Regions from separate parts of the Shewanella alkalitolerans genome, predicted to be linked through region 2. Evidence: predicted binding sites of a transcription regulator. Region 2 holds the regulator's gene; each other region holds the start of a gene.
The links. Region 2 encodes LexA, which represses DNA repair genes until DNA is damaged. Its sites were predicted from a motif close to TACTGTATNNNNATACAGTA; they were not measured.

Region 1: recA (recombinase RecA) is a predicted target of LexA. The motif match lies at 3,354-3,373, and genes of this name have one in related genera.
Region 3: dinB (DNA polymerase IV) is a predicted target of LexA. The motif match lies at 1,735-1,754, and genes of this name have one in related genera.
Region 4: dinG (ATP-dependent DNA helicase DinG) is a predicted target of LexA. The motif match lies at 3,742-3,761, and genes of this name have one in related genera.

What each region holds. Positions count from the first base shown of each region.
Region 1 is NZ_CP080422.1:1,369,038-1,374,530, forward strand. It holds gene rpoS (RNA polymerase sigma factor RpoS) at 1-299, shown strand, start outside; gene mutS (DNA mismatch repair protein MutS) at 583-3,150, opposite strand; gene recA (recombinase RecA) at 3,481-4,542, shown strand; gene recX (recombination regulator RecX) at 4,605-5,057, shown strand; gene alaS (alanine--tRNA ligase) at 5,302-5,493, shown strand, end outside.
Region 2 is NZ_CP080422.1:134,207-139,699, reverse strand. It holds gene nudE (ADP compounds hydrolase NudE) at 1-514, opposite strand, end outside; gene yrfG (GMP/IMP nucleotidase) at 612-1,286, shown strand; gene lexA (transcriptional repressor LexA) at 1,383-2,000, shown strand; gene K0J45_RS00630 (cell division inhibitor SulA) at 1,997-2,506, shown strand; gene coxB (cytochrome c oxidase subunit II) at 2,905-4,470, shown strand; gene ctaD (cytochrome c oxidase subunit I) at 4,480-5,493, shown strand, end outside.
Region 3 is NZ_CP080422.1:3,382,886-3,388,378, reverse strand. It holds gene nqrM ((Na+)-NQR maturation NqrM) at 134-358, shown strand; gene bfr (bacterioferritin) at 659-1,132, shown strand; gene bfr (bacterioferritin) at 1,143-1,610, shown strand; gene dinB (DNA polymerase IV) at 1,778-2,857, shown strand; gene K0J45_RS14725 (TonB-dependent receptor) at 3,727-5,493, shown strand, end outside.
Region 4 is NZ_CP080422.1:2,899,344-2,904,836, reverse strand. It holds gene K0J45_RS12780 (DUF2057 domain-containing protein) at 1-165, opposite strand, end outside; gene K0J45_RS12775 (primosomal replication protein) at 175-837, opposite strand; gene K0J45_RS12770 (sulfite exporter TauE/SafE family protein) at 834-1,607, opposite strand; gene dinG (ATP-dependent DNA helicase DinG) at 1,646-3,718, opposite strand; gene K0J45_RS12760 (DNA polymerase II) at 3,857-5,493, shown strand, end outside.

The DNA of each region.
Region 1 (5,493 bases), 1.2 Mb from region 2:
AGGCGCTGCTGGATGTATTAGCCGACGACGATTGTGTAGGCCCGGATTACAAGGTGCAAGACGACGATATGTCTAAGTCTGTTGTGCGCTGGCTCGACGAGCTGAACAGTAAGCAGAGAGAAGTACTTGCCCGTCGTTTCGGTCTGCTTGGCTATGAGCCATCGACCCTGGAAAATGTCGGTAAAGAGATAGGCTTGACCCGAGAGAGAGTACGCCAAATTCAGGTGGAAGCCCTGAAGCGGCTTCGAGATCTGCTCAGTGCTCAAGGATTATCGGTAGAAGCTATCTTCAGAGTGTAAAAGTGTATCGGGGTGTAGGCTAAAGGTTTGCCGTGGCTTTCTTGTTATCGCCTTTGTGAGCGGTCGGTAGAGACTGAAAGGTGGATAAGCAATGCTAGCGTCTTATGGAGAAACAAGCGGTAGTTACCTTAAGGTGTAAACCTGTGTCTTGAAGGGCCGACCCCAGAATTAAAAAAAGCGCATCCAAAATGGTGCGCTTTTTTGCTGTCTAGATTTTGTAACTCGCTTTAGCTCTAGCTACTTTTAAGTGCTCAAATAGCTTAGCGTATAAGTGCTTGAAAGCTTAGCGTAGCTGCTTGAGTTCGTAGAGGAGATCCAGCGCCTGTCTGGGCGTCAGGCTGTCGGGATCTATGGTATCTAGCCTGTCCAGTGCCTTTGAGGTCTCCGGCATGGCCAGACTCAGCTGGGCCTGCCTCAGTTCAGGGAGTCCCTCCTCTCTATCCCTGCTCTCAAGATGATGCAGCTTGTGTTTGGCGGCCTGCACCACCTTGGCCGGAACACCAGCCAGCGCCGCGACCTGAAGGCCATAACTCTTACTCGCCGCACCTTCCTGCACCGCGTGCATGAAGGCGATGGTGTCGTCGTGTTCTATGGCATCAAGGTGCACGTTAGCCACATTCTCCATCTGATCCGGCAGTTGGGTAAGCTCGAAATAATGGGTGGCAAATAGAGTCATAGACTTTAAGTTCTGCGCCAGATGTTCGGCGGCGGACCAGGCCAGCGACAAGCCATCATAGGTCGAGGTGCCTCGGCCAATCTCATCCATCAGCACCAGGCTCTCTGGCGTGGCGTTATGCAGTATGTTGGCGGTTTCCGTCATCTCCACCATGAAGGTCGAGCGGCCTGAGGCCAGATCGTCCGCGGCGCCGATGCGGGTAAAGATACGATCCACAGGGCCGATGGCGGCCTTCTGGGCTGGCACGAAGCTACCTATATGGGCCATAAGGGTGATTAGTGCCACTTGACGCATATAGGTCGACTTACCGCCCATGTTAGGACCTGTGACGATTAGCATGCGTCTTGCCGGGTTGAGGCTGACAGGGTTGGCGATAAATGGCGTCTGACTGACGCGCTCAACTACCGGATGTCTTCCCGCCTCGATATGTATGCCACTCTGGGCCGTGAGTTCTGGTCTGTGATAGTCAAGCTGCTCGGCGCGCTCGGCAAAGTTGGTGATCACGTCAAGCTCGGCGGCCGCGCGGGCAAAAGCCTGTAGCTCGTGCAGGCGCGGCATTAATAGATCGAACAGTTCTTCCCACAGCTGTTTCTCTAACGCCAGCGCCTTGCCTTGACTTGAGAGTACCTTCTCCTCATGCTCTTTAAGCTCGGCGACTATGTAACGTTCGGTGTTCTTAAGGGTTTGTCTGCGCTGGTAGCTCATAGGCACCAGATCCGACTCGCGGCGGCTCACTTCTATGTAGTAACCATGCACCCGGTTGTAGCCCACCTTGAGGGTCGAGGCGCCGGTGGCAGCCTTCTCCCGGGCTTCTAGCTCGGCGAGGTAGTCGGTCGCGCCCTGACTGAGTCTTCGCCATTCATCCAGCTCGCTGTGATAGCCCTCTTTGATCACGCCGCCGTCGCGGATCAGCATAGGTGGATTATCGACGATAGCGCGGCTGAGCAGGGCATGCTCCTCGGGGAAGTCGCCCAGGTGACTCGAGAGCGCCTTGAGGTGCGGGCTGTTGCAGTCAGCCAGCTGCTGCTGTATCTCGGGCAGCAGGGTCAGGGCCTGACGCAGCCGGGCAAAGTCACGCGGGCGGGCACTACGAATAGCCAGACGCGCCGTGATACGTTCTATGTCGCCCAGGGCTTTTAGCTGCTCATGCAGGTTCTCGTGATAGCCGTTGTCCAGCAGCTCGTCTATGGCGTCATGACGGGCGCGGATGATGTTGTGGTTGCGCAGCGGCTCATGGATCCAGCGCTGCAACATACGGCTACCCATAGGGGTCGCCGTGTTATCCAGTACCGAGGCCAGGGTGTTGTCGCTGCCGCCTTGCAGGTTGCGGGTTAGCTCCAGATTCTTACGGGTGGCCGCGTCCAGCACTATGCTGTCGCACTGATTGAAGCGGGTGATGGCGTTGATATGGGGCAGGGCGGTACGCTGGGTATCTTTCACATACTGGATAAGACAGCCGGCCGCCTGTAGCGATAGCCTGACTTCCCCCAGGCCAAAGCCATAGAGATCTTTGGTGCCGAACTGTTCCAGCAGCAGCTTGTAGCTGGTGTCGTAGTCGAACTCCCATTCGGGACGGCGACGCTTACCCGACAGCGAGGCGATCAAAGCCGGCTCGCTGAAATCTTCGCTGTAGAGTAGCTCCGCTGGATTGGTGCGTTGCAGCTCGGCTTCCAGCGCCTCTTTGCTGGCAAGTTCGGTGACCACGAAGCGTCCGGACGAGACATCCAGGGTCGCGTAACCAAAACCCACCTTGCCGTGATAGACGGCGGCCAGCAGGTTGTCTTGCCGCTCCTGCAGCAGGGCCTCATCAGTGAGTGTACCCGGGGTGACGATGCGAACAATCTTACGTTCTACCGGCCCCTTGGTGGTGGCCGGATCGCCTATCTGCTCGCAGATGGCTACAGATACCCTGAGCTGCACCAGTTTAGCAAGATAGCCTTCTACTGCATGGTAGGGGATGCCTGCCATGGGGATAGGATCGCCTCCACTCTTGCCGCGAGCGGTCAAGGAGATCCCCAGCAACTCTGAGGCCCGCTTAGCATCGTCGTAGAAGAGCTCGTAAAAATCTCCCATACGATAAAAAAGCAACATATCGGGTGTTTCGGCTTTCAGCGTCAGATATTGACGCATCATGGGGGTGTGCTTTTCAAGATGTTGAGTATCGACGGCGTTCATGAATTAACCAAGGTATCCTGCTACAAAAATGTCTGTCATAGCCCTGCGGCCAGCACAGAATGAATGGCCACAATACTAACAATAAATTGATGGCGGTTGCGCATTTATCCTGTCTGTTTGGATAAATTTAGTGCTAATGCGACTGGGGCTGGTAAGCCGACTTTGGTTAAGGCCGGATAAAAATAATCGCATACAGTACTTGATACTGTATGATTGTACAGTATACTAGGTTGCATATTGAGACAGCCTAAAGCGATGCAGAAACCGTCTGCGGGCTTTAACTTAACGGATACCCCACAGCGCAGCGTCTGTGATTGAGAGGAAAGCAGAATGAAGATTGATGCGAATAAAGAGAAAGCCCTGAGTGCGGTCCTTGGCCAGATTGAGAAGCAGTTTGGTAAAGGCTCTATCATGAAGCTAGGTGAAAACCGCTCTATGGATGTTGAGACTATCTCAACGGGTTCTCTGTCGCTTGACGTTGCATTGGGCGCAGGCGGCCTGCCACTGGGTCGTATCGTTGAGATCTATGGTCCTGAATCTTCGGGTAAGACCACCCTGACTCTGGAAGTGATTGCCGCTGCCCAGCGTGAAGGTAAGGTTTGTGCCTTCATCGACGCCGAGCACGCACTGGATCCTATCTATGCACAAAAACTCGGTGTGGATATCGATAACCTGCTGTGTTCTCAGCCAGATACCGGTGAGCAGGCGCTTGAGATCTGTGACGCCCTGACTCGCTCTGGTGCCGTCGACGTGATCATCGTCGACTCGGTTGCCGCTCTGACGCCTAAGGCGGAAATTGAGGGTGAGATCGGTGATTCTCACATGGGTCTTGCGGCGCGTATGATGAGTCAGGCGATGCGTAAGCTAGCGGGTAACCTCAAGCAATCTAACACCTTGCTGATCTTCATCAACCAGATCCGTATGAAGATAGGCGTGATGTTCGGTAACCCTGAGACTACTACCGGTGGTAACGCGCTTAAGTTTTACGCCTCTGTTCGTCTGGATATTCGCCGCACCGGCGCCATCAAGGACCGTGAAGAGGTCATTGGTAACGAGACTCGCGTTAAGGTGGTGAAGAACAAGATTGCCGCGCCATTCAAACAGGCAGAGTTCCAGATCCTTTATGGTGAAGGCATTAACCGTACCGGTGAGTTGGTAGACCTTGGCGTGATGCACAAGCTGATTGAAAAGTCAGGCGCTTGGTACAGCTACAAGGGTGACAAGATTGGCCAGGGCCGTGCCAATGCCGGTAAATACCTGGTAGAGAACCCAGAGATTGGCGCCGAAATCGACCAGGCGCTACGCGCCATGTTGCTAGGCGGTGGTCAAGCGGTGGCTCAGTCGGCCACAGGCGATGAGAACGTCGACCTGGAAACCGGTGAAGTATTTTAAGCTCGCCGAGTCAACTAAACCTTGCCTTAAGACTCTGGCTTTGTAATGACTATGGTTTCTCAATGACGATGTCGGCGATGCAAGTAGCGGTGGGCCTCCTGGCTCGCCGCGATTATTCCCGCTATCAGATAAAGAGTAAGCTGACTCAGAAAGGCTTTCTAGATGGTGAGATAGAGGCTGTTCTTGGTCAATGTGAAAGCCAGGGATATCTCGATGATGCCAGGTTTGCCGGGCTCTTGCTGCGCTCGCATATCGCTAAAGGCCATGGTCAGAACAAGATACGCCAATCTATGTCCCAGAAGGGACTGACCAAAGAGATTATCGAGTCTAGCCTTAATCAGAGCGACTGCGACTGGTTCGAACTGGCGAGACAGAAGGCTGCTAAGAAATATGCCACTAGCGGCCCCATTCAAGATCAGAAAGAGCGCGCCAAACGAGTGCGTTATCTCCTCTCCCAAGGCTTTGGCTTCGATCAGGTTACCTATGCTTTAGAGGTCGACCCAGACTTCGACTAATATCCTCATCCTTACCAGGACCAATACTGGGCTCTAGTCCACTATCGTGATTTCCCTTTATCTGCTCTTGCGCGCTACCGCTAAAAGACCCAATGGAAACTTAGGCTTTTTACGCTTTCTTTGGGGATCCTCGGCTAAACCTCTGGTTGTTCATCTATAGACTGCTTATAATGCTGGGCTAACTGAGCATCGTCGGTGAGCCTTTTGCTTTCATCGCTAAAATAATCAAATTCAGGATGATTTCATGTATCAAACCACTGCAGCGCTGAGAAGTGCTTTCTTGGAGTTTTTCCGCAGAAACGGTCACCAGGTTGTGGACAGCAGTTCACTGGTACCTGGCAATGATCCCACCTTGCTATTTACCAACGCAGGGATGAACCAATTTAAAGATGTTTTCCTCGGTGAAGACAAGCGCGACTACAGCCGCGCCACCACG
Region 2 (5,493 bases):
ACAAGGCGCTAACGCTTCGAGATTCGGAAAAATCATCTTCTAATAACAGCTCAGACCACTGGCTCAATGGCCAGCGTACCACCTCTATGGGTTCGGGCTCGTCACCCTGCAATCGACTCTCATACAGATCTTCGGCGACGAAGATCTGCATCTTGCTGGCAAAGTAGCCTGGCGCCAGGCTCAACTCCATCAGATGGGTCAACTTACGCGCACCAAAACCTATCTCTTCCTGCAGCTCACGGTTGGCCGCCTCAGCATGGGTCTCGCCGGGATCCACCAGGCCCTTGGGGAAACCCAGCTCATAGCTGTGGGTGCCCGCCGCATATTCGCGTCCCAGCAATAGCTCCTCGCCATGCACAGGCACCACCATCACGGCGCCACGGGCGTTGCCCTTCATGCGCTCATACTGGCGCTCAACCTGGTTCGAAAATTTTAAATGCACCTGCTCTATCTGAAACAGACGGCTCTGGGCAACAACTTCGGCATGTAGGATCTGCGGCTTTTTGTCCGGCATGAAACTTCCTGATAAAAATGGCGTTTGCTTAACCACTCAATCTTACTATGATGGGCCTAATCCACAACTCAAACCAAGGAATTTTTTTACTCGCTTTATGTTTCCCTGGAATAAGATAGATACCGTGCTGCTGGATATGGACGGCACCCTGTTGGATCTGCATTTCGACAACCATTTCTGGCTTAGCCTGGTGCCTCAGGCCTTGTGTGAACAAAGGCAGATCCCAAAGGCCGACGCCCAACAACTGGTGGAGGATGCCTACGCCAAGGTGTTCGGCACCCTGGAGTGGTATTGCCTGGAATATTGGCAACAGGAGCTGGGTTTAGACATCCTGGCTTTGCACCACACTCTGGTGGACAGGATCCAGCTGCGTCAGGACAGCATGCCCTTTCTCACTGCACTGGCCAGACACAGCAAGCGGCGCATCTTGGTCACCAACGCCCATCCCCACAGCCTGGCACTGAAACTCGAGCATACAGATCTGGCTAACGGGCTCGATGAGATGCTCTCGAGTCACGCCACCGGCTATCCCAAGGAACACCCACAATTTTGGCGCCACCTGTTTAATCAGTATTCCCTGGATCCCAGCCGCTGCCTGTTTATCGACGACAGCGAGCCCATACTGCAGGCAGCCAAGCAGGCCGGCGTCGGCTACCAGCTGGGGATCAAGAATCCCGACAGCCAGAAGCCTCACAAACAGTTTGCCGACTTCCCGGCCATCGACGATTATCATCATCTGCTGCTCTCCCTTGAAAAGGCCAGACTCGGCTAATCGCTTGATGGGATTGGGAGAAAATCTGGTTAATACTTGCACTGTATAAAATACTGTATATACTGACAGGTACTGTATGGAAAGACAGGATTAATCATGAGACCCTTAACCCCGAGACAAGCCGAGATTTTAGATCTGATAAAACGCAATATTGCCGACACGGGCATGCCGCCTACCCGTGCCGAGATTGCGCGTCGATTAGGCTTTAAGAGTGCCAACGCCGCCGAGGAACACCTCAAGGCCCTGGCAAAGAAAGGCTGCATCGAAATCATGCCCGGCACCTCACGTGGCATCAAGCTGACCCAAGAGGAAGAGCCAGAAGATCTCGGCCTGCCCCTTATAGGTCAGGTAGCCGCCGGTGAGCCCATCCTGGCCCAGGAGCATGTGGAGCAACACTATCAGGTTGACCCTAGCATGTTCCGCCCCAGCGCCGATTTTCTGCTGCGCGTCAGGGGGGACAGTATGAAAGATATAGGTATTCTCGAGGGCGACCTACTGGCGGTACATAAGGTAGAACAGGCAAGAAACGGCCAGATAGTCGTGGCCCGCGTGGAAGATGATGTAACGGTTAAACGCTTCGAGAAACGTGGCAGTACCGTCTACCTGCATGCTGAGAATGAAGAGTACTCCCCTATCGTGGTGGATCTCACCACCCAGAGCCTGAGCATCGAAGGCCTGGCCGTCGGCGTGATTCGAAATGGAGACTGGCAATGAACAACCTAATGGGCATGGCGCCACGCCATCCAGGGCTGTGGGTCGATCTCGACAGCTCACTAAAGCGCGGCGATGGCAACACTATCTCGACTACGGCAAGTTCGACCCAGGGCAAGCAAGAGCTGCAGGCCCTCACCCCGGAGCTAGCCAGACTCAGTCAGCAGGGGCAATGGGTGGTGTTGATCAGCCCACCTAACATAGGCTACAAGCAGATGCTGGCCGACGGCGGTGTGCGTATGGATCGCATCCTACTGGTACACAGCAAAGATGAGGTCGAAACCCTGTGGGCGATGGAAAAAGCCCTCACAAGTGGTACATCCAGTGCGGTGATCTGCTGGGCACAAACCCTGGATGCCCGTGACAGTCGTCGCCTACAGATAGTTGCCAAGAATACCCGCGCCCTGGGAGTGGTGATCGAAGATGCGAACGGTCACTTACCTGCCAACCCTTTTCCCCAAGAGGATCTCGGCGGCCAGACCTTGAGTCTGTTCGGTTCAATACACTGATATTCCGCGCTCTACCTTTCCATACAGACGCCCCGCAAGGGGCGTTTTTGTGTCTGTTTTGTTTAGCAAAATAAAATAAAAGTGATCTTGATCAATATTTAAACAGCCATTAAGTTAGTAAGAGATATCAACGATTATTTGTTATATCGCACAATTTGGTTGTCGGCTTGAGCGGCGAAAATGAACCTGTAATACCTCGCCCACAGAAGCTGAAATTGGTCTGATATATTCAGCCGTAAGTGCAAGCGTGGTCACCACCAGCAGAACAAGAGATTCACCACCGACGCACTTTGAAGTCATCGTTGCTTTTTTGGGAACTGAAGAGTTTGCATAGAGCCGAGACATACTGTGTGGCTCTTCTTTGTAGTTGCCTTCGCAATTGACAGAGGAGAAGTCTAGTGAAGCAAGTGTTGTGTTGTTTGCTGGCGTTGCTATTTACGCCCACCATACTCGCAGCAGATATGCCCCTGAATATGACATCAGGGGTCACAGAGATCAGCAATAAGGTGTTTAGCCTTCATATGACGATTCTCTATATCTGTTGTGCCATAGGCCTAGTCGTCTTTGGGGTGATGATCTACGCCATCATCAACCATAGGCGCTCTAAGGGTGCCGTCGCGGCAAACTTTCATGAGAGCACTAAGGTAGAGATCGCCTGGACGCTCGTCCCCTTTGTCATCTTGATCCTCATGGCCATCCCAGCCACCAAGACCCTCATCGCCATGGAAGATCCCAGCAATGCCGATCTCACCATCAAGATCACTGGCTCCCAATGGAAATGGCACTACAGCTATTTTGATCAAGACATCAGCTACTACAGCCTGCTGGCGACTCCCAGAGAACAGATAGAGGGCAAGGAGACCAAAGGCGAACACTATCTGCTTGAGGTCGACAAGCCACTGGTATTGCCGGTTAATCGTAAGATACGCTTCCTGATGACCTCGGAAGATGTGATCCACTCCTGGTGGGTGCCGGCCTTCGCAGTGAAGAAGGATGCTAATCCCGGCTTTATCAACGAGGCCTGGACCCGCATCGACAAGCCAGGCATCTACCGTGGCCAGTGCGCCGAACTTTGCGGTAAGGATCACGGCTTCATGCCGATCGTAGTGCAGGTGCTTTCCGAGGCCGATTTCGACAACTGGATTGTCGAGCAGGAGGCACAGGCCAGCGCGGCCGCCGCCGAGGCGCAGGCCGCACTGTCGAAAACCCTGTCGAAAGAAGAGCTGATGGCTCAGGGCGAACAGGTCTATATGGCGCGCTGCGCCGCCTGCCACCAGCCAAATGGTGCCGGCTTACCTGGCGTCTTCCCGTCACTCATAGGCAGCCCAATCATCAAGGGCCCTGTTGCCGATCACCTAGATGTGGTGCTACACGGCCGCTCCGGCACAGCGATGCAGGCCTTCGCCCAGCAGCTCACCGCCACAGAGATTGCCGCAGTGGTTACCTTCGAGCGAAACGCCTGGGGTAACGACACGGGCGATACGGTGCAGGCAGCCGATGTCAACCAGGCAAACTCAGGCGCATCGAACGGGGCTAATACAGGAGCAGATACAGCTGCCGAAGCGGTTCAATCTGTGCCTACCCCGGCAGCCGAATCGAGTGCGGCAGCAAGCTCCGCCGCCGAGGAATCTCAAGCACCTGTGTTAGACGATCTGACCATGGACGAGCTGATGGCCAAGGGTGAAAGGGTATATCTCGGCCACTGCGCCGCCTGTCATCAGGCCACCGGCATGGGATTACCCGGCGCCTTCCCCGCCCTAAAAGGCAGCGCCATCGCCACAGGACCAGTTGAGAATCACCTAGACATAGTGCTTCACGGTAAGCCTGGCACCGCCATGCAGGCTTTCGCCAGTCAGTTAACGCCACAGGAAATCGCCTCTGTGATCACCTATGAGCGTAACGCCTGGGGTAACAACACAGGCGACATGGTTCAGGCAACAGACGTCAATCAACAGGGTCAATAGGGAGGCATTATGAATGCAATTACGCGTGAAGCAGATATGGATGCCACTCATATTGGCGAACATTCGACCCACCATGAGGAGCACCCGACGGGTATAAAACGTTGGCTGTTTACCACCAACCATAAAGATATTGGCACCCTGTATCTCTGGTTCAGTTTCATCATGTTCTTGACCGGCGGCGCCATGGCCATGGTGATCCGTGCCGAGCTGTTCCAGCCGGGTCTGCAACTGGTGGAGCCCAACTTCTTCAATCAGATGACCACGGTTCACGGCCTCATCATGGTGTTTGGCGCCGTGATGCCGGCCTTTACCGGCCTCGCCAACTGGCTGATCCCTATGATGATAGGCGCGCCAGACATGGCCCTTCCGCGGATGAACAACTGGAGTTTCTGGATCTTGCCCTTCGCCTTTGCGATCCTGCTCAGTTCGCTGTTTATGGAGGGTGGCGGGCCTAACTTTGGTTGGACCTTCTACGCCCCGCTGTCGACGGCCTATAGCCCGGATAGCACGGCGCTGTTTGTCTTCTCGGTACACATCATGGGTATCAGCTCCATCATGGGCGCCATCAACGTGATCGTGACCATAGTCAACATGCGCGCTCCCGGCATGAGCTGGATGAAGTTGCCACTGTTCGTCTGGACCTGGTTGATCACCGCCTTTCTGCTGATCGCCGTGATGCCGGTACTCGCAGGTACGGTGACCATGGTACTGACCGACAAGTTCTTCGGCACCAGCTTCTTCGATGCCGCCGGTGGTGGTGACCCTGTGATGTTCCAGCATATCTTCTGGTTCTTCGGCCATCCCGAGGTCTACATCATGATCTTGCCGTCCTTCGGCATCATCTCCGCCATAGTACCGGCCTTCAGCCGCAAGAAGCTGTTTGGCTACTCCTCCATGGTATACGCCACCGCCAGTATCGCGATCCTCTCCTTCCTGGTCTGGGCACACCACATGTTTACCACAGGTATGCCTGTGTTCGCTGAGCTCTTCTTCATGTACTGCACCATGTTGATCGCCGTGCCG
Region 3 (5,493 bases), 1.3 Mb from region 2:
TATAGTGGCTAGGCGCACTCTTAAATGCAGTCTTGCATGTCGGTTGATTAGCTTGCCAACGAGCTAGTCGACTAGTTAGCGAATGGTTAGACACATAAGCGAAACAGCCACTTATGTGTATCTGGAGTCAGTGATGAGCACTTTTTTAGCGGCTTTTGTGGTATTACTACTGTTTTTCGTTCTTATGTCTATCGGCTACCTGGTGAAGCAGAAGGCGGTTGCCGGCAGCTGCGGTGGTCTGGGTGCCCTGGGTATCGAGAAGGCCTGTGACTGTGACGACCCATGCGATAAGCGTAAGGCGAAGATGGCCGAAGAAGAGGCCCGTCGCGAGAAGCTGGCCAAAGATCGCATCATCTAGCCCGCGCCTGTGAGGCGTCATTATTAAAGGTCCCATTCGGGGCCTTTTTTGTTACCCCTGTTTTTCATTACTCTTCACTTAGACTCGCCTCCACCTAGACTCATCTCTTCCTTAGCGCCTTGTGCTTACTGTCGGCCTTAACACTCTGGATTCATTATCTTTAATCGCCTTGGTAATCAAAGCGCGAATGAGAACGATTTTCTTTGATAACTGATTGAAACTTAATGTTTATTTGTAATTGAGTGAAAATTGCTCTAGGCTTAAATATTGATTTAGATCAAATCTTACTAAGGAGATCAAATGAAGGGTCATCCGAACGTCATTCGTCAGTTAAACAAGATACTGACCTTCGAATTGACGGCCATCAACCAGTACTTCTTGCACGCACGCATGTACAAAAATTGGGGTCTGGAAGAGCTCAATGAGAAGTGCTACAAGAAGTCGATCAAAGATATGAAGCATGCCGACAAGTTGATCGAGCGGGTGCTGTTTCTCGAAGGCCTGCCTAATCTGCAACAGCTCGAGAAGCTGCGCATAGGTGAGAACCCGGAAGAGATGTTGCAGTGCGACAAGACCATGCTCGAAGAGCAGCTGGTCGAGCTGCGCAGCGTGATCGCCCTGTGTGAGACGGAGCGAGACTATGTGAGCCGCGAGATCCTCGAAGATCTGCTCGAAGATGAGGAGGAGTATCTGGACTGGATCGAGGCGCAGCAAGATCTGATTAAGATGACGGGCATTCAAAATTACCTGCAGTCGCAGATGGAATCTGAATAGGGAGAGAAGCATGAAAGGCAATCAGGAAGTGATCGACACCCTCAACAAGCTGCTCACCGGTGAGTTGTCGGCGATGGATCAATACTTTGTCCACGGCTTGATGTACGAAGACTGGGGACTTAATGAGCTGCACGAGCGGATCTCTCACGAGTCTGACGATGAGCGCGAACACGCCAAGAAGCTGGTGCAGCGGATTCTGTTCCTCGAGGGCACCCCGGATGTCGCCAGCCGCGAGGCGCTGAACATAGGTAAAGATCCCCAGGAGATGCTGCAAAGTGATCTCAACTATGAGTATCAGGTGGCGGCCAACCTGCGTGAAGCCATCGCCCTGTGCGAGGAAAAGCAGGATTACGTCTCCCGCGAGCTGTTAGAGGTCTTGCTGGAAGAGACAGAGTCTGATCACATGTACTGGCTTGAGAAGCAGCTGGGCCTCATCGACAAGATAGGTCTGCAGAACTACCTCCAGTCTAAAATGTAATAGACTGAGCCGATATAATGCATTAGCCATTCGGCGCCACGAAACAGAGATAAAGCCACCCTAGGGTGGCTTTTTGCTGCCCGTCGTCTGGCGCATAGCTGTCGTTCATCGCGAAGTGATTGAATACTGTTTAAATGTACAGTATTCTTGGCGGTGGAGGTATTAAGGTGAAAAAGATTATTCATGTAGACATGGACTGCTTCTTTGCGGCGGTCGAGATGCGTGATTTTCCCGAGCTCAGAGGCAAGCCAATTGCCGTCGGCGGACGCAGCGATCGCCGCGGCGTCATCAGCACCTGTAACTACGAGGCGCGCAAGTTTGGCGTGCGCTCGGCCATGGCCTCCGCCTATGCCCTCAAGCTCTGCCCGGATCTCATCCTGGTGCCCGGACGCATGTCTGTCTACAAGGAGGTGTCGGCGCAGATCCGTGAGGTGTTTGCCCGCTACACTGAGCTGATCGAGCCGCTCTCCCTGGATGAAGCCTATCTGGATGTCAGTGACTGCACTCAGCATCAGGGCTCGGCCACATTGATCGCCGAGGCGATTCGCCGGGAGATCTTCGAGGTGACCGGGCTTACCGCCTCTGCAGGTATTGCGCCGGTGAAGTTTCTGGCCAAGATAGCCTCGGATCTCAATAAGCCCAACGGCCAGTATGTGATCACTCCGCAGATGATCCCCGAGTTTGTGAAGACACTGGCGCTGATTAAGATCCCCGGTGTCGGTAAGGTGACCGCGGCTAAGCTGGAAACCATGGGGCTGATTACCTGCGCCGATGTGCAGGCCTGTAGCCGTCAGAGCCTGATGGAGCGCTTCGGTAAGTTTGGCGGCGTGCTCTATGACAGGGCGCAGGGGATAGACCCCCGCGGCATCTCGCCCCACAGGGAACGTAAGTCTGTCGGCGTCGAGACCACGCTCGCCAAAGATATCTACACCTATGAGCAGTGTCAGGCGGTGATGCCTCAGCTGATCCAGGAGCTGTCCGGGCGCATCAGTCGCAGTGCCAAGTCGCGCCGCATTCACAAGCAGGTGGTTAAGCTCAAGTTTGACGACTTCAAACAGACCACCATAGAGCAGCGCAGCGACGAGGTCTCGGTGAAGCTGTTTTACGATCTGCTTAAACAGGCACTAGAGCGCCGGGCGGGTAGAGGCATTCGCCTGCTGGGTGTATCGGTCGGGCTCGAGAGCGAGGCTGTGGGGGCCGGGCTGGATGAGGAGGAGCATGGGGCGCAGATGGATCTCGGGTTTTAGCGTTAACCCTATTAACCCTATTAACCTAATTTGGCTCGTAGTTTGGACGGTTATTGCGCCAGGTTAGATATTTGAAGCTTTACCCTTCATGGCAACCTAACGCCTGCCCGGCGGGTGCAGTACATGGAGGTACCAATGTCGTGATCACATGGATGTGAAGGAACGACGTATGTGCAAGCACACTTTTGACACGGTGAGTGAAGCGCAGCTTCGCGCTCGCGAACGAGAGGCATGGATGCCGAACTGGCATTTAAACACGGATGTTATTTGAATATGTCCCTATACGCTCCGCGGCGACGTCCTGTCGCCGAGGGTCAAAAGCCTGCTTACACCTGTATCTTCTATCTCTTCGATTTGACCTTTTTATTTCCAATGGTTTGGCGCGAATTGGCTTTAACTCTTTGTAACAGCTCCGATGAGCTTGTTAGTTTGGGCCATCTATGAACCTGTTTTCCTCTCTAATTCATTGCGTTTGCCCAGGTGTAATAGAGCCAGATTTGCTTAAAAAACGAGCCCCTACAAGGGGTAGGGGTTTTTAGGGGAGCTATGGGGGCAGATGAATGATTCATCATCACCATCATGAATGTTACACAATCATTATAATAAATTTAAAAATTGGTAACGCGCTCCATATACTCGATTCTTACAGTCTTTGCTTATGTTTGTGGCCTGATGTACCGCGGGGGGAATAGGTGCTATGGCAATAAATATTGCAGTTAGTGCAGGACTCGGTAAGGAGGTGCGGCTGATTTCCACATCGCCAACATCCTAATAAATATAAAACGTAATAAAGGAAGGATAGGATGATGGAAAAATACATTAAACCCAATCACTTATTACGCTCCCGAGCAGCAGTAAGTCGGAGCAACATGAAGCTAAGTTGTTTGGCCATGGCGGTTTTTGGGGCTATTTCAGGTCAAGTTTTTGCAGAGGAAGCGCAGGCGCCAGAAGAAGCGAAAGAGCAGAAGGCGAGCGCGTTCGAAGTCATCGAGGTGACGGCGCAAAAACGTGTGCAACGTATGCAAGATGTCGGCATCGCGATCTCCGCGTTTAAAGCCGATGAGCTGGAAGATCTCGGTGCCTATCAGGCGTCGGCTCTGGCGGAATTTATCCCTAACATGGAGGTCGCCGTCTCAGACGATAGCGGCATCCCTATCTTCGTGATCCGTGGTGTGGGTCTGCAGGACTACAACACTAACAACACGCCTAATACGGCCGTGGTCGTCGACGACGTCTATCAGCCCTATGGCATCTATAGCGCCTTCGCTATGTTCGATACCGATAGGGTAGAGGTGCTCAAGGGGCCTCAGGGCGGTCTGTATGGACGCAACTCTACCGGCGGCGCCATCTCTTTCTCTTCCAAGCGACCAGAGCTGGAGACCACGGAAGCCAATGTGGCGGTGGATTACGGTAACTATAATTCGCTCAACATCCGCGCCGGAGCCAGCCTGCCGCTGGGTGAGGTCGCCGCGGTGCGCCTCGCCGTGCAGTCAGAGACCAGCGACGGCTACTACTACAACACCTATCTGAATCGCGATCAGGGTGGCAAAGATAAGCAGCAGGCACGCTTTACCCTACACTATGAGCCAGCCGACTATTTCGCGGCAGATCTCAGATATACCTATGGCCGTGACACCTCAGAGGCGTCGATCCCCGAGGTAACAGGCTTGCTGGACAGCAACGCCTACTGGGAGGGACCGCTGGCGGGCTTCCCTGGGCTGCCGTCGATGAATATTCCCTACAACCAGGATGGCACGCCGGCTTATTGTGACGCCGTGCTGCAAACCGGTATCCCGGATGCCAGCTGTATCAACATGAACCGCGCCAGCGCCGATGGCGACCCATACAGCGGCGCCGATGCCAGGGTGCACCCTAACGACGACACCTACCATTCAGTGTCGCTAAACATGAACTGGGATTTCTCCGACTACTCGCTGATATCTATCACCAACTACACCCAGATGCAGTTTAAGCATCGCAACGGTGTCGGCTCGGTGGGTCTTGGCCCTGGTCAGGATCAAGAAGCCTGGGAGCAAGCCAGTCGCGATTATGGTCGCCTCAATGGTGGCGATCTCAACGAGATGTATGTCACCCAGTATGACTCTGACACCAGCTCATGGAGCCAGGAGCTGCGCTTGCTGTCCAACTATGGTGGCGATTTCAACTGGATGGTGGGTCTGGTGTATGCCGAGGATAACCTGGACGACCTGAGAAACTGCTCCTTTGCCGCCAACGTCTATGCCGACTGGAAGCAGTTCCCAGGCTGCGGCACCATGGCCTATACCCAGGATACCGAGGTGACTTCAGGCTATGCCCAGCTCACCTATGCCATCAGCGATACCCTGTCGACTACGGTGGATCTGCGTTACACCCAGGAGAAGAAGGACTATGTCGGCGACGTGTTTGTCAACGACGGCACCTGGATCTGTACGGCCAATGGCCTTAACACCACAGATCCCGATAGCCCGAACTACTGTGCCAACTTCATCGGTTGGGACCCAGTTACCGGCCGCTACGATCTGGCACGAGGCAACACGTCTCACTATGACGAGAGTGACCCGTCGTGGAAGGTTAACCTGGACTGGAAGGTCACTCCAGATACCCTCTTGTATGCCAGTGTGGGCAGCAGTTTTAAG
Region 4 (5,493 bases), 1.8 Mb from region 2:
TTGGCTTAGCTCAAGATCAGATTTGTGATTAAACAGGCTGCCTTCTACCTTCTTGCCGTCTAGGGCAAGGTATTCGAATGCCATGGGGATGGAGAGGTTGGCAGCCATTGCCGATGAGGCACCAAGCAGAGCGATTAAAGCGGTGATTGGCTTGATTGATTTCATTGTTGCTCCTTAACGATTCTGATGCTTGTATGGGCGTTCGAACGCCTGAATACGATCTTCTATATAGCTGATAGCTTGTCGGCACTTGCCCAAGCGGCGATGGATCAAAAGTATTTCATTTTGCAGTGCAATTTTGTCAGCACTATGACAGTTTTCAAGCTTAGATTGCAAATGCGCAATTTTTTGTTCAAAGGTGTGAACCCAGTTCATATGTTTGTTCAATTCTTCATAGAGCTGGTGGCTGTTATTCATCACGCCGGCCGCGATCCAACTAAATCCGCTCTGAGCATGGCTCTTCTGTCGCCGCTTGCGCGCATAAGCGATGCGAGACGCCTTCTGCTGCTCGGCCGACTTTACCCCAAGCGCCGTGGTATTCAATGCGCGCCTCAGGGCGGTAAACCTGTCCTGAATACCTTCGCAGGCCAGCGCGATGGTCGTCGCCGAAATATTGCCTTGGAGCAGCTTCTCCAGCTGAGCAATCTTCTTACTGAGCTGATCTATGCAGGGGCCAAGCTGAGCACCTGCCTGATTAAACAGATTGTCGTTAAATCGCTCTGTATCTTGCAGCAGCTTACGCTCGCCCTTAGGCAATTGGCTGTCGTGTTGCAGCACCTCTTGCTCTAACTGTTTCAGTTGGACTCGCAGGCGGTGGATAAGTTCATTTGTCTTCATGCCCAGGCTCCCCAGGCCAGATTAATGGCGATGAGTATCACTATGCTAATAAACAGGGGGCGAATAAAAGGCACGCCAAATTTGATGGCGGTGCGGGCGCCGATGAATGAGCCAAGCATCATCCACAGCCCCATCGACAGTCCGACCATGAGGTTTACCTGGCCTAATGCCAGAAACACACTCAGTGAGGTGAGGTTGCTGATCAGCGTCATGGCTCTGGCAAGGCCACAGCTATTGAGTACAGGCAGCTTATATTGAGACACGCTGCTGATGGTCCAGAAGGCACCGGTCGCTGGGCCGGCAAATCCGTCGTAGAAGCCAAGCGGTAACCCTTGGCGCCACTGCTTAAATTTAGAGGGCGGCTTTACCGGCGGCTCATAGGTGGGGCAGCCCATGGCATTGGGTTTTAGTAGCGTATAAAGTGCCACGGCGATGATAAACAGCGGTAGCCACTTCTCGAGCCATTGATTGTCGATGAGGTAGACCACAAAGGTGCCTATGACAGCGCCGATAAAGGTGGCAATGGAGGCGTGATACCAAAATCTGGGGGTGAAAAACTGCTTGCGATAGTAGGTGAAGGCCGCCATGGAGGAGCCGAAGCTGGCCGCCAACTTGTTAGTGCCCAGTGCCGTATGGGGTGGAATGCCTATGGTGAGCAGGGCCGGGATCGACAGCAGGCCACCGCCACCGGCGACGGCATCGATAAAACCTGCGATAAAGCCGGTCGCAGCCAGAATCGCCCAGCTACCTGGGTCGAGTAATAGATCCAATGGTTATCCTATTCGGTTGCTTTCTATTAGATTGCTTTCTATTCAATGACTTGACGAAAGGGAGGCAGGGCATCCAGTAGGGATTTGCCGTAGCGTTTGGTCACTAAACGGCGATCCAATATGGTGATTCTGCCATAATCCTCTTCTTTACGCAGTAATCTACCACAACTTTGGATCAGTTTACGCGAAGCATCTGGGATCGTCAGCTGTAAGAAGGGATTTCCTCCCTTTGCCTTAATGTATTCCGCGTGTGCCTGTTCCACCGGTGAGGTGGGCACGGCAAAGGGCAGTTTTGTGATGATCAGGTTCGTCAGATAGTCGCCGGGAAGGTCGAGACCCTCAGAAAAACTGCCGGTACCGAAGATGATGCTGACTTCGCCGTTATCGCAGCGCTGCTTATGATCTTGCAGCAGCTGCTGACGGGAGGCTTCCCCTTGGATAAGCAGCGGCGACTTAATCTTGCTTCTGACCAGATCGGCCACCTTCTCCATCTGCCAGTAGGAGGCAAACAGCACTAGGGTTGCCATCTCACCATCGATTAGCGTGAGGATCTGTTCCGCCAGCTCGTCGGTATAGCGATCGTCCGTGGGTTCGGTGCGCATCTTGGGCAGATACAGGGTGGCGTTCTGCTGGAAATCAAACGGACTGTCCATGGCCAGATAGCGACTGCCATCGTTGATGGAGAGTCCTACCTGATGGGTAAAGTGGTTGAAGTTATTCAGTGCCCTCAGTGTCGCGCTACAGAGCACCACGCCGGCGGCCTTCTCCCACAGCAGGGTTTCGAGCATATATCCCACCTCGATCGGCGAGACGTTAAACAGATAGTCGCTCTGTTTGCCCACCAGATGCTCGACCCAGCGGGCCATGGGCGCGCCTTTGGCGCTGTCTTCCTTGGCCATCATCTTCCACAGCTTCTGCAGATTCTCCAGGCGCTGTAACATGAAGCCCGTTTCACTCAGTAGCTGCTCAGATTGATGCTTAGGTAGCTCGCCATCCTTAATCGCCTCGTTGAGCAGCACCAGCATCTTGTTGAATTGCTTGAGCGCGCTGCTCGATGCCGTGGCCAGGTTTTCCGCCAGCATGGTCAAGGCCGCCGGCAGCTTGCCGTGTTCGAAGCGGATGCGCCGCTCCGGGTTATCAAATTTGGCCGCCTGGCCGTCGCAATATTGGGCGACGCTGGTGAGTAGGCTGGTGAGATCGTTGATGTGATCTAGCATGGCCTGGGCTGGGGCTATGATGTTGTTGCTCTTGAGCTGGTTCTGCAGCTTGGCGCTGGTCTTACCGACCTTTTCAAGCCAGTCGATGGCGCCCCTGAGGGTTGCCTGGGCGCTGGAGAAGTCTCTGGCCACTATCGGCAGGTGATGGGCCTCGTCAATCACATAATAGAGCTCTTCCGGATCTGGCAGAATCACCCCGCCGCCCAGTTCGAGATCGGCAAACAGCAGGCTATGGTTGGCAATTAGCACATCCCAGGTGTCCACGTCTTCACGGGCCTTATGAAAGGGGCAGTGTCTGTGGCTGGCGAGCTGTCTGTGGCAGCTGTGTTTATCGCAGGCGATCTGCTGCCACAGGTGATCGGGCAGCTGCTGAGACAGTGTGTCTCGCTCGCCGTTCCAGCGTCCTTCGTGAAAGTCTTTCAGCAGGCCTTGTAAGAGCTCGACCTGGCTATGATCAGGTTTTGTCTGCCACATGGCCATCTGAGTGCCGTCATCGCCGCCGATCAGCATCTCAAGCTTAGAGAGACAGACATAGCGCTGACGCCCCTTTACCAGGCCGAAGGTGAAATTAAGCCCTGATTGCTTGGAGAAGAAGGGAAGGTCCTTGTTGAGCAGCTGCTCCTGCAGGGCTACCGTGGCGGTGGCGATACAGACCTTCTTCTTGCTCGCCAACGCCAGTGGAATCGAACCTAAGATATAAGCCAGCGACTTACCTATGCCTGTGCCCGCCTCGACCACTATGATGCGTCTATGCTTGTCATATTCACCGGCGAGTGTCTTGGAGATCTCGGCGACGATATAATTTTGTTCCCGACGCGATCTAAAGTTAGGCAGGGCGGCGGCAATCTCTTTGTAAATCGTTCGGATCTGGGTTTTAACGTCGGCAGATAACATGAAGGCTTAGTGCTGGCAAATAATGCTGTACATAATAACAGTGATTACATAGCCTAAGAAGAGTAGAAGTAAGGAATTCACGACTTATTTGTTGTCGTGTCACCTAATGTGTTGAAATTAATTGGATAATAGCCAGGCTTGCATGATTTAAACACCCCGCTGGTGAGCGTAAAAGGGCGGATCTTAACCCGTCACCACCAAGGCAGCGAATTACACTATTACCTTAGTACGGCCGAAGGGCCAGCTCGGGTCATAGTGCCCAATGGCGAGCGCATCTGTTTTTGTCGCACTCAGGATGAATTGAACCTGCTCGGCGGCAACCATGAGAGTGGGGTACGCAGCGAAGCGCTTAACCTGACCACCTTCGACGATGAGCCGGTCAGCGCCCTCTATTTCGCTAATAATCAAAGTTTTCGTCATCTAAGCCGTATCGCCACCGATAAGGGGATCTCTCTTTACGAGTCTGAGCTGAGGGCCGAGCAGCGTTATCTTATCGAGCGTTACATCGCCTTAGACGTGGAGTTTATCGGCCGCTGGCAAAGCCAGGCACAAGACACGCCCACGCTCATCGCCGAGCGGGCAAGACGCTGTGAGCTCGATGTTAATCGAGAAGTTAAGCTGGCTGTGGTCTCGCTGGATTTCGAATGCGCCATGGATGGTGAGCTTTTTAGCGTCGGGCTGTACGGCCAATCGGCCAGCGGCGAGCCCTATCAGCAGGTGATCATGGTGGGGGAGGCGTGTGAGTCGCCGCCTGAGTATCTAGAGCTTGTGCCCAATGAGGCTGCGCTGATTAAGGCGCTGCTCGCCTGGTTTAAGCTGCATGATCCCGACATCATTATAGGTTGGGCGGTAGTGACCTTCGACCTGGCGCTCCTGTATCGCAGGGCCAAGGCGCTCAATATTCCGCTGACGCTTGGCAGGCTAGGCACTCAGCTTTCTTGGCGGGTCGATAACAAATATCGACCGGAGACCTTAATCTTGCCTGGCCGTGTGGTGCTCGATGGCATCGACTGGCTCAAGGCGGCCTTCTATCAGTTTGACAGTTTTAGTCTGGAATCTGTCGCCAGAGAGTTACTCGGTGAGGGGAAGGCGATTCATAACGTCAGTCACCGCGCCGAGGAGATAGCGACCCTGTTTCGTGAGGACAAGGCGGCGCTGGCCCACTACAATATTACCGATTGCCGCCTGGTGTGGGAGATCTTTGCCAAAACCGATCTGCTGGCCTTTGTGATGGAGCGCTCGCGTCTAACCGGCTTAGAGCTTGGCCGGGTCGGCGCCTCAGTGGCGGCGTTTAATAATCTTTATCTGCCCCATCTGCACCGCGCCGGCTATGTCGCCCCCAGCGTGCCGGTCAGCGATGGCATAGAGAGCCCAGGCGGCTATGTGATGGACTCTAAACCCGGGCTCTATCAACATATATTGGTGCTCGATTTTAAGAGCCTATACCCCTCGATCATCAGGACGTTTCTAATTGACCCCAAGGGGCTGGTGGAAGGATTAAAAGAAGGGGCTAACGCTGGGGTAAGGGGAGCAAGTGAAGGCAATGATACTGTGCCAGGCTTTTTGGGCGCCCAGTTTAGCCGCAATTCTCCTATTCTGCCCGAGCTTATCGCCAGCCTGTCGGCTAAGCGAGAAGAAGCCAAGCGCGAAGCCAACGCCCCCCTGTCGCAGGCGATAAAGATCATCATGAACTCCCTGTACGGCGTGCTGGGGTCTCGCGGCTGTGTGTTTCACGATGCGCGCCTGGCAAGCTCAATTACCCTTAGGGGTCATGA